DNA from 2 places in the Pseudoalteromonas undina genome. Region 2 is predicted to be linked to the other one. Evidence: predicted binding sites of a transcription regulator. Region 2 holds the regulator's gene; the other holds the start of a gene.

Region 1 (6,003 bases), 410 kb from region 2:
TATACACCCTGACATAAACACCGCGCCCAGCGCTGCTTGCCAGCTATAGCCCATACCTAGCACCACGCCATAGGTAAAAAATGCATTTAATCCCATACCCGGTGCCAATGCCAATGGATAATTGGCCCACAACCCCATAATAAAACACCCTATTGCAGCGGCAATACAGGTTGCAACAAAGGCAGCACCTTGGTCCATGCCTGCTTCTGCAAGCATAGCTGGGTTAACGAATACGATATAAACCATCGTAATAAATGTAGTCATACCGGCAATACATTCACGGCGAACCGAAGAATCATTTGCACGGATTTTGAATAAGGCTTCGAGCATAATAAACTTGTGGTTGTAAAAAGTGGCGAGATTTTAGCATAAAAATAACTTTTTACAGGACATTTTACCTTGCTATATACTAAACTAGCTAAGTGATTAAAATAACAAACGAAGTAGCATGATCAAAACGACACCAAGTGGCCAAGACTTAGAGCAACAATTAGACAACATTCTTTCTTTTGTAACGCAACCAAGCGATGCAAATCCCCCTGCGAGCTCTAAAAACACCGATCAAGACACATTAAATAAAGCTCTTTATTACCTTAAAAATGAACAAGGCGCCTTAGCCGCAAAATGGATGCGTTTAGCAGCAATGGCAGGAAACTATCGTGCACAGTTTTACTTAGGGCTATTTTTCATTAAAGGCCAAGGTGTGCCACAAAGTGTATTTCATGGGGCTGCGTGGCTCAGCTTAGCTAGTAGCCAAGGATATGAGCCAGCAATAGAGGCAATGAGCGATATACGCAAACACATTAGTACCAAACGACTTAAAGACGCCCAGTGTTATGCCGCCAGCTTATATGAACAAATTCATCAGTTACAATTTTCACATTTGATCCCTATAAGTCACGAAAAATAGTTTTACTACCTAGTAACTCATTCTATCTGTAAATTAATTAAGCGTTTTATAAGTTAAATGCAACAACGCTTAATTTTTTAAACTACTGTATACCTCATGCATTTCAAGATTTATTTAGTTATAGATTCAAAAGCTACCGTCAAAAGTATTCATCCCCAAAAATTATAATCTATTGTTATATATGAACTATTTATTTTTAAATAGTTTCATTATCGTGCTCAGCTGAATAACTGTACAAAAAAATAGCAAAAAACACTTGCACCAAACAACTGTATAAACTACTGTATACATGTACTGTATAAAAACCCAGTGAGTGAGACGATTATGTTACAGCCTATTACCGTAAGAACAGTTAAGAGCTACCAACAAGATGACCAATCTGATTGTGTTAACGTTGTACAAATTGAAGATGAGATTTCAGCGACCTTTGAATTATTAAAAGTATTACACCAATACAATAGCTTAAATGCATGGACACTTTTAATTGCGCCAGACCATGTACCTAGTAAAGCGTTACTTGATTCATGTTCAATTGATACCAGTAAATTATTAGTTATACGCCAAAAACATTTAGTTAATATAGAGTATGTTTTAAGTTCTGCACTTCACAATGGAAATTTTGCAGCGGTGATCACCTGGACCGACATAATAAATAATCAGCAACTATCACAGTTATCATTAAACCTGAGCCATACACGCACTAAGCTGTATTGCTTTAGCAAAAAAAGCGCTCAAGCTGAGATTTCACTAACGCAATAAGCTTGGTAAACTAGCGTTTTAATACACAGTACATTTATTATGACCTCTAACGCCCTACTATGTTTTTGTGGCAGTCAGCAACTTTATGCTGATTGCTGTGAACCTTTTCATTTAAAAACCAAACAGCCACAAACACCTGAGCAACTTATGCGTGCTCGCTACAGTGCATATGCGGTTAAAAACGCGGCTTTTGTTCGTGAAAGTTACGCAAAAGAAAAGCAAGCTGAAAACTCACTATCAGAAATTAAGGACTTTGCAACTAGTTGCCGCTTTATAAACTTAACCGTATTAGATTCTGGTTATAATGATGAAACAGGGTTTGTAAAGTTTAAAGCCCATTACTTTTATCAAGACTTGTATTGTGAGCTGGCTGAGCATTCAAAGTTTATTAAAGAAGATGAACAGTGGCGATACCTTGATGGTGAGATCACACCGGTTGCTGATATCAAAGTGAAACGCAATGATACTTGTCCTTGCGGCAGTAATAAAAAGTATAAAAAGTGTCATAGTGTATAAGTAACAACCACAAAAAATGGGCCACTTGGCCCATTTTCAAAAACTACACTAAACGCAACTTAGCGTTTTATTCGTCATCATCTTCATCGAAGTCTTGACGCTGTGCAGGTCTTGCTAAAATCTCTAAGTAGAAAGAGGTTAAACCTTGCTTTTCAATTTCACTGATGTGATTGTTAATTTCAGCAACGTGAACCACTTGGGCCTCTTCAGCCGTGTTACCAAACTTACAATCAAATGCCCAGTAGTCGGCATCAACAGGTAAAGTTTTATTACGTTCTCTTTTCAAATATTTTTTCACTTCATGCTTTGCAGCATCAACCATACGAGGGTATTTGATTTTCTCATGATTCAGCGTGAATGTTTTCTTCATTACGTTCCTAATTACCTTGGTTTAATGATAATGGCATTTAATGTCATACCATTTGCGCCATTATAGCAATTGCATTTAAATTTTGGATGCTTTTTTTATATTAAATCGGTTATTAAAATAAAGCACCTACAAAACCACTAATATAAACACAGTTTATTACAATCTAATGGCGCTTAAAAAACAGCATTTAATTAGGCACTAAACAAATGTAATGGCTGGTGGAGGGCTTCATTTTGTAAATCATCATAAAATGCTGCGGCATCCATTTGCATATTTGAGAGCGGCATATCACTGTTTTTAATTCGCCGACGTACCGCCAGTTCACAATTATCAATCACGTTAAGCGGAATATGATTTTTATCATCTCGAATATTTAACGGTTCAGGCTTTAAGCACTGAGTTAACTTTATATCACTCATCCCTATAGCGCTTCCCATTTTTGCTAAAAGTTCCGTGTTATTTTTGCCAATTAACATATTAAAGGTATCTGGCGCTAATGGCTGCTTTGGGCCCGCACCAAATTGCTTTCGCAAGGTCTCTTCATCAGCTTGGTAACCACTTGCATCACTTTTAGGTAAGTGAAACTCACTAAAATCAAGCGCGTCATGAGAGAGCATTGCTAATAAAAGTGCAAACTCGCCTCGGCGGTTATCGTGCACACTTTCATTAAGCCTCGTTTTTAACTGGCTCTCCGTGATTAACAAATCACCAATCTGCATAGACTTTAGCCTATTTAACTAATTAATAAGTATTTATCGGCTAAATTTGAATTTTCTTTAGCTTTTTTCTTTACTTAAATAAGAAGTTTGCTATTATCTGCCGCGTTGCATTGGAGGGGTTCCCGAGCGGCCAAAGGGATCAGACTGTAAATCTGACGGCTCAGCCTTCGCTGGTTCGAATCCAGCTCCCTCCACCACTTTTCTTAGGCTAAGTTAAGTGGGGCCAAATGCAATAAAAATTAGTGTGGAGGGGTTCCCGAGCGGCCAAAGGGATCAGACTGTAAATCTGACGGCTCAGCCTTCGCTGGTTCGAATCCAGCTCCCTCCACCACTTCTCTTTACTACCTCGTTTTATGTCCTAATTATTCAAAAACCCATTGTAAACTCATGCCATGCTTATTTAACCAAGCACTTGCTTTTTTGTGTTCTGAATAAAATAATCCTACACGATGCCAAAATTGTGCACTGTGATTTAAATACTTTAAATGCGCTAACTCATGCACAATCACGTAGTCAATTATCCATGTAGGTGCGCTTGCCAAGTGCAAGTTGAAGGTCAGTTCACGCCTGCGGTTACAACTGCCCCAGCGACGCTTATACAATTGAATACGAATATTACTCGGTAGCTTTTCACCCATCAGCTGACAATAGTCGTTAACTCGCATTTCAATATAACTTTCTAACTTCTCATGCAAAAACTGCTCTAGCAAACCTTGATACATTTGCGTTCGATGCTTCACACGTGAAGAAATACTCAGTAACAGCGTTTGGCTTTCATTGTGCTGCTGCCATTGAGTGCGTGCTGCATTTTCAAATTGCACATTTACAGCTTCATTAAATAATTTAATGCTATGGGTTTTGAGTGGAAACTGCCTTGTATCGGCTTGAATTTGTTGCTTATGTAACTGAGCATCAATCCAGCCCTGTTTACTCAACAGCCATTCATTAATTTGTGTTTTCGTTACAAAATGGGGCGCATACACCGTAAGTTCTCGTTGTGCGACTTTAATCGCTACTGTTTTTCTTCGTTTACTTCGCTTTAAAGTGTAATCCAACAATAAATGCTGCCTATTTATAATTAAACACTGGGCTTTATTTTACCTTGTACCATAACGGCTGATCTATAAATAATCCCTACTAAATGCCATTTTAATACCAATGCATGTAGTAATTCTCAATGAATAGTAAGTTTAGAGCTTAAAACACTTACGTTGCTGTTGTAACTTAGAGCTCAATACCTTGTGATTATTGTTGCGTTTATATTAGACTGGGTTTAAGAGTTATTATGTGAATGATTGATGCTATCTAATTTTTTTATAAACCAACCAGATCCAAGTCTGGTTATTAATGGTGTATACGACCCAAGTTTAGTGACACTATCTATACTCACCGCAATTTTTGCAGCCTACTTTTCCCTTCACGTTATCGATTTAGCAAATAATACTCACTTTAAGTCTTATCGTAAGCTGGCCAATGTAACTGCAGCTTTAGTGCTTGCTGGGGGGGTATGGAGTATGCATTTTATTGCTATGCTCGCATTTTCTTTGTGCACTACAATTGAATACGATCCCACACTCACTTTTGTGTCGTTTATACCGGCTTTACTGGCGTGTACCATTGCTTTTTCTTATTTGAAAACATATAGCACCCACCCTCGTATTATCAATTTAATTCTAAGCTCACTTTTATTTGGCGCGGGTGTTGGCACCATGCATTACAGTGGTATGGCTGCAATGCAATTAAGTCCATTACTTCGTTATGATCCAATGTGGTTTAGCGCTTCAATTGTTGTAGCAGTGCTGCTCTCTTTCATCAGCCTCTATGTACGTTTTCATTTACCTGCACACTTTAAAAAATTAACGCCGGTGCATAATCGTATTATTTGTGCGCTTATTCTGGGGCTTGCCGTGGCTGGCATGCATTATATGGGCATGGCCGCTGCGCGATTTATTGCAACCACTCCGATAATTAACGAGCAAACAAATCAATCACATCTAACCTTTATTGCTATTAGTGTTTCGTTCGCCACGCTTTTATTAACAGCGGTGGTTGTGATCATCAATGGTATGATCCGCTACAGAATGCTGTTAGGTAAAAAATCTGCTGAAGAGTCTCGCCTTGATGCTATTTTATCAACTGCTATTGATGGCATCGTCACTATCAATATTAAAGGTACCATTTTAAGCTTTAATAAGGCCGCAGAAACGATTTTTGGCTGGAAAGATAATGAGGTCATTGGCCTAAATGTAAAAATATTGATGGCTGATGATATTGCTAATCAACACGATGCTTTTTTAAAAAACACCACAAACCATGAAGTAAAGCGTGTAATTGGCGTTAATCGTGATGTGTGGGCAAAACATAAAAATGGTCATCAATTTCCAATTCGACTAGGGATTGGTGAAGTAAAGCAATTGCAAACTGAAACACTATTTGTTGGCTTTATTACCGATTTAACTGAGCAAAAAGCATTACAACAAAGCTTAATTGAAAAAGAGCGACAATATCGTACCTTGATGAACAATATGCCCGGTGTTGTATTTCGCTGCTTGTTAGATGAACACTGGAGTATGTTGTTTATAAGCCCAAGCGTCTATGAACTAACGGGTTATCGCGCTGAAGAGTTTACTGAGCAGCGTATTACCTTTGCCGAGCTGATTGTTAAAGAAGATGAAGCGGCTATTTCTTTAGCCATTGATCAAGCGGTTGCATCAACCAATCAATACTCA
Region 2 (6,003 bases):
ATTTTTGTTTTAACCACATCCATACCAACACCACGGCCAGAAATATCTGAGATTTCTTCTTTGGTTGAAAACCCAGGTGCAAAAATAAGGTTATAAGCTTCAGTATCAGAAAGACGACTCGCTTGGTCGTGATCAAGCACCCCTTTACTAATCGCAATCTTTTTAAGCTTTTCAGCATCCATACCGGCACCATCATCTTGGATGGTAAGTAGAATATGATCACCCTGTTGCGAAGCTGATAAAGTCACCGTACCTGTTCTAGGTTTACCCGCTGCTTCACGAATATCGGGCATTTCAATACCATGGTCGACCGAGTTGCGAACCAAATGCACCAATGGATCGGCCAATGCTTCCACTAAATTTTTATCTAAATCGGTGTCTTCACCGACAAGTAATAAATTAATATCTTTTTTAAGTGTTCGTGCTAAGTCACGTACAACACGAGGAAAACGGCCAAATACTTTTTTAATCGGCTGCATTCGTGTTTGCATTACTGCACCTTGGATATCAGCAGTCACAACATCTAAGTTGGAAATAGCTTTACCCATAGCCTCGCTATCAGAGTTAGTCGCCAAACTTACTAAGCGATTTCGCACAAGTACTAACTCGCCCACCATGTTCATTATTTGGTCTAGGCGTTTGGTATCAACACGTACAGTTGTTTCTGCCGGTGGAGGCGCTGCTTTTTTGGGCGGCGCAGCTTTAGCTGCTTGTGCCGCAGGAGCCGGCTTAGCTGGCTCTGGTTTAGGCTGTGGCTTAGCTGCAGCAACTGGTTCTGGCTTTTTAGCTGCCACTGGTTCAGGTTTACTTACAGGAGCCGGTGTTTCTATCGACTTAGGTGCACCTTTACCATGAAGTTCATCAAGTAAGGCTTCAAACTCGTCGTCACTTATTTCATCATCGCCCGAGCTTTGCTCGTTACTTGGTGGAGCCACAGGAGCTGATGGTGTTTGTTGTGGTGTACTTGCGGTTGCTTGGCTCACTTCGCCAAAGCTGCCTACACCATGAAGTTCATCCAATAAGCTGTCAAATTCATCGTCAGTTATATCACCACTGACATCATTGCCACTTGATGATGATTGTTTTTCTTGTGGGGCTTGCCCTTTTCCATGAAGTTCATCAAGTAGGCTTTCGAATTCGTCTTCGGTTATTTCATCAATCTGAGAGTCTGAGCTACTGCTATCTGGGCCGCTAAATAATTCATCAAAAGCAAACGGGTCTTCTTCAGCATCGTTGCTCGGTTGCTCTGCAACTGGTTCAGGCTCTACCGATGGAGTTTCCACAGGAGCTATATCTTCAACCACAGAATCGCCGGCAAGCTCTTCTGCTGTCGGTGGCTGCCCAAGTTTGTGAAGTACTGCAAGTAATTCTGGATCAGCAGGCTCTGGCTGGTCACGATTTTTAATCGTGGCAAACATTTCATTAATGGTGTCCAGTGCTTGTAAAATCACATCCATTAATTCAGAGTTAACTGTTCTTACACCTTGGCGCAGTAAATCAAACACATTTTCAGCACCATGACATGCATCAACAAGCTCTGTCATAGCCAAAAAGCCAGCGCCACCCTTTACAGTGTGGAAACCGCGAAATATTGCGTTTAGTAGCTCAGTATCATCTGGGTTGTTTTCCAGTTCTACTAACTGTTCAGATAAAAGCTCAAGGATTTCTCCGGCCTCTACTAAAAAGTCTTGTAAAATATCTTCATCGACTTCAAAGCTCATGCAGTACTCTCCTATTAGAAGCCCAAACTTGATAATAGATCATCAACTTCATCTTGATCAGATACAACATCATTACGCGTTTCTTTATCAATAATAGGCCCTTCGGGACCTGCTAGTGTTTGTGCAACAATGGGATCTTCTATTTTTTCTGGTTGTTCAGTTGGTTCAACCTCACCACCTTGCGCTGCAAATGCAGTTAACAGGTGAATTAAACTTTCTTCAACTTCACGGACAAGTTCAATAACACGGCGAATAACCTGACCGGTTAAATCTTGATAGTCTTGAGCCATCAGCACATTAGTCATCAGCATTTGTAACTCATCGGTTTTGTGATGAGAACTGCTCATAAACTTATCAATACTATGGCAAAGTGATTTAAACTCACCAAGCTCTATTTCGCGGTTCATTAAACGATCCCACGTTGGCTTGATATCAGCTATTTCGTCAGCGATTTCTTGTGCTAATGGTAAGCTTGCTTCAACCGCATCCATTGTCTTATTGGCTGCGTTTTCTGTCATTTCCATGACATAGTTAAGGCGTTTTTTTGCGTCAGGGATGGCATCAGTGGTAATGTCTGTTAAACGCGTGTCTAACTCGAAACTTTTTAAAGCTTCGTGCAGTTGACGCGTCAACTTACCCACCTCAGCAAATAACTGTGATTGCTCTTGTGAAGCTGTTTCTAAAATTAACTGATTCGCTTTATCTTGCTCACCATTTTCTAAAAAAACAACTAACTGGCGAGCTTGTTCTAAAGTAATCTGAGGCGCAGCAGGTGCTGACATAAGCCTCTCCCTCTCATTAACCTAAGCGTTCGAACACTTTTTCTAATTTAGTTTTCAATGTACCTGCAGTGAATGGTTTAACAATATAACCATTAACACCTGCTTGGGCCGCAGCAATTATTTGTTCTTTTTTAGCTTCTGCTGTAACCATTAAAACAGGAATATGCTTTAATTTTTCATCAGCTCGAATTGCCCTTAAAAGATCAATACCTTGCATGCCTGGCATATTCCAATCTGTTACAACAAAATCAAACGCTTGATTTTGCAACATAGGCAAAGCAGTTGACCCGTCATCTGCTTCTTGAACATTGGTAAAACCTAAATCGCGCAACAGGTTTTTAATAATACGTCTCATTGTTGAGAAATCATCAACAACAAGAATTTTAATGTTTTTATCCAAAACATCCTCCAGTGAGGCCTGAACCTTTATTTACTTACTTCTAGTTTATCCAGTCATTGATTTTTGCTTTAAGCTTAATCATCGCCTGACCATGTATCTGACTTACACGCGATTCACTTACATCGAGTATATGCCCAATTTCTTTTAAATTCATCTCATCGTTATAGTACAAAGAAAGCACCATTGCATCTTTTTCCGGTAACGACTTTATTGCACTGAGTAAAGACTCATTAAACCGTTCATTTTTAACATTATTGAACGGTTTGTCTAGTGCTAAATCTTGGCCATGAGGTGTAATCACATCGTCATCTATACCAAGGTCTTCAATACCTAACACTTTGCTTACATTTACATCGTTTAAAATATGATGGTACTCATTTAGCGAAATTTCAAGTTTTTCAGCAACTTCACTATCTTTAGGTTCACGGTTTAAACTGTTCTCAAGCGCAACAATAGTTTCTGCAACCAAACGGCTTTTTCTGTGAACTGAACGTGGAACCCAATCGCCTCGGCGCATTTCGTCTATCATCGCACCACGAATACGAATACCGGCAAAGGTTTCAAAGCTTGCGCCTTTGCTTGCATCAAAGTTTTTTGAAGCTTCAATTAAACCAATCATACCCGATTGAATTAAATCATCTAGCTGCACACTGGCCGGTAAACGAGCAATTAAATGGCACGCCACTTTTTTGACTAATGAGGCATGCTTTTCAACAATCATATTTAAATTTTGTGTTGACTGATATCCCATAGCTCTATTCACCGGTATTGTCATTGTTAGTTACTAACTAGTTTCTCAATGAAAAACTCTAAATGACCCGAGGCTTGACTAGGTGTTGGCCACTTAGCAATTTTTGTAGCCAGTGTTTTAAAAGCAATTGCAGCAGGCGACCCAGGAAAAACCTCAACAATTACTTTTTGGCGGCGCGTTGATTTGCGCATATTTTCATCATATGGAACCGTTGCAACCAACTCCATTGATATATCTAAAAATCGGTCGGTAACCTTTGAAAGTTTTGCAAACAATTCCTGCCCTTCGCGTAAACTACGCACCATATTGGCAACAATTTTAAATTTATAAACGCCGTGCTCACGGCTAAGTACTTTAATTAAAGCATAAGCATCGGTAATTGATGTAGGCTCATCACATACCACCACAACCACATCTTGCGCTGCGCGAGAAAAACTCAGCACCATATCGGAAATACCCGCAGCGGTATCAACAATTAAAATATCAAAGTCGGTGTTAAGTTCACTAAATGCACGAATAAGTCCAGCGTGCTCTGAGGGTGATAACTCAACCATACTTTGCGAACCCGATGTTGCAGGCACTATTTTTATGCCTGCGGGACCTTCGACTAAAATATCATCAAGTTCACATTCGCCCGATAAAACATGAGATAAATTACGCTCAACGCGCAGTCCAAGCATCACATCACAATTCGCTAATCCTAAATCAGCATCTAGTACAAGCACACGTTTGCCTTGTTGGCCTAACGCGATTGCCGTGTTAAGGGATACGTTCGTTTTACCCACTCCACCTTTGCCGCCGGTGACAGCGATAACTTTTACGCCGTTATTATTATTCTTGCTCATTTTGCGAAGGCCGCTTGCTTGATCTAAAACTGTGTTAATCATACATCTCTACTGTGCTCGACGCCACTGATTGGTGTCGTGATTGTTGTGCTTTTATTCTTTTTAAATACAATTGCTCAGCTTTTTTTACTAGTTTTTCGGCATTTGCCACTCTAATATCTTCTGGTACTCGCTGACCGTTAGTAAGATACCCTATTGGGAGACGATTTTGAATCGCAATACTAATAATCTCACCTAAACTCAATGACTCATCAAGTTTAGTAAAAATACATCCGCTTAGCTGTACTTTTTTAAAGTGCCTTACTGTTTCTTGTAATACATTAATTTGCGCCGTCGCACTTAATACTAAATAACTACGTATATCAACACGCTGATTACGCATCAAGGTGTTTAACTGCTCGGTTAAGCGTAAATCACGTTGACTCATTCCTGCTGTATCAATTAAGACTAGACGTTTATTTCGTAAATGGTATAAAACTTCTGCTAATTCATTTGCATCTTTGACTTGTTTAACGCCACAGCCAATAATTCGACCATAGGTTGCTAGCTGCTCATACGCACCAATACGGTAGGTATCAGTAGTAATAAGTGCAACTTTATCAGCACCATATTTTTGCGCACCTAATGCAGCTAATTTTGCAACTGTGGTGGTTTTACCTACCCCTGTTGGGCCTACTAGTGCATAAACACCACCTTGGCGAAGAATTTCGTTGTTAGTGGTTTGCATTTGATCTTCAACCATATTCAATAAGGCTTTCCAACCTTGTTGGCGAGATACATCGTCGGGTACAAAGCATGCCATTTGCTCAGCAACCTCTTTATCTATCCCCATACCCACTAAACGGTCAATCATGCATGCACGGGTTGGATCGCGACGTGCCATATCTTGTTGCATTAAACCTGACACTTGATGTTCTAGTAATTGACGAATTGCGTTCATTTCTTCGCGCATAGTACTTATATCACTCGACTCGTTTTGCATCGTTTGCTGACGAGGTGCACTCGGTGAGTCTAAATCGTCAAAACCACTGTCTAAATCATCAAAACCCAAGCTATCAGCTTGAGTACGAGGACGTGCAGATGCGCTTGATTCACGCTCAAACATATTTTTAGGTCGAGATTGCACAGATTCTTGTTCTTGATAATGACCAGAGGTATCAATGCCTGATTGTGAAAACATTGACGCAAGCTCTGCTGAACGAGGACGGGGAGATTGACGTTCTAATAAAGCTTGTAAACTATCAGCTACCTTTGCTTGTGGCTTAGGTTGAGCACGTTGTGGCTCTGGTTTTACAAAATTATGTGAGCTCTGGGTATGTGCAAATGAAGCGCTTTCAGCTGGCTGGCTTTGAGGCTGCTCTGGCGCTTTTGCTGCGGCTTTGTCGTAATCAACAGCAGCAACAATTTCAACGCCATTAGCTAGTTTCTTATTTGACATAATAACCGCATCAACACCGAGCTCTTCTTTTACTTCTTTTAGTGCGGTGCGCATGTCTTTAGCAAA

Evidence for each region. Region 2 encodes FliA, which starts transcription of late flagellar genes. Its sites were predicted from a motif close to CTAAAGNTNNNNNNNNNNNNGCCGATA; they were not measured.
Region 1: PUND_RS08190 (VC2046/SO_2500 family protein) is a predicted target of FliA. The motif match lies at 3,309-3,335, and genes of this name have one in related genera.

What each region holds. Positions count from the first base shown of each region.
Region 1 is NZ_AHCF03000003.1:962,778-968,780, reverse strand. It holds gene PUND_RS08215 (NCS2 family permease) at 1-330, opposite strand, end outside; gene PUND_RS08210 (tetratricopeptide repeat protein) at 449-910, shown strand; gene PUND_RS08205 (SulA-like leucine-rich domain-containing protein) at 1,235-1,669, shown strand; gene PUND_RS08200 (YchJ family protein) at 1,709-2,185, shown strand; gene PUND_RS08195 (DUF6172 family protein) at 2,253-2,555, opposite strand; gene PUND_RS08190 (VC2046/SO_2500 family protein) at 2,747-3,274, opposite strand; tRNA gene PUND_RS08185 (tRNA-Tyr) at 3,387-3,471, shown strand; tRNA gene PUND_RS08180 (tRNA-Tyr) at 3,521-3,605, shown strand; gene PUND_RS08175 (M48 family metallopeptidase) at 3,637-4,329, opposite strand; gene PUND_RS08170 (PAS domain S-box protein) at 4,573-6,003, shown strand, end outside.
Region 2 is NZ_AHCF03000003.1:548,066-554,068, reverse strand. It holds gene PUND_RS06185 (chemotaxis protein CheA) at 1-1,721, opposite strand, end outside; gene PUND_RS06180 (protein phosphatase CheZ) at 1,736-2,503, opposite strand; gene cheY (chemotaxis response regulator CheY) at 2,520-2,903, opposite strand; gene PUND_RS06170 (RNA polymerase sigma factor FliA) at 2,944-3,654, opposite strand; gene PUND_RS06165 (MinD/ParA family ATP-binding protein) at 3,681-4,541, opposite strand; gene flhF (flagellar biosynthesis GTPase FlhF) at 4,534-6,003, opposite strand, start outside.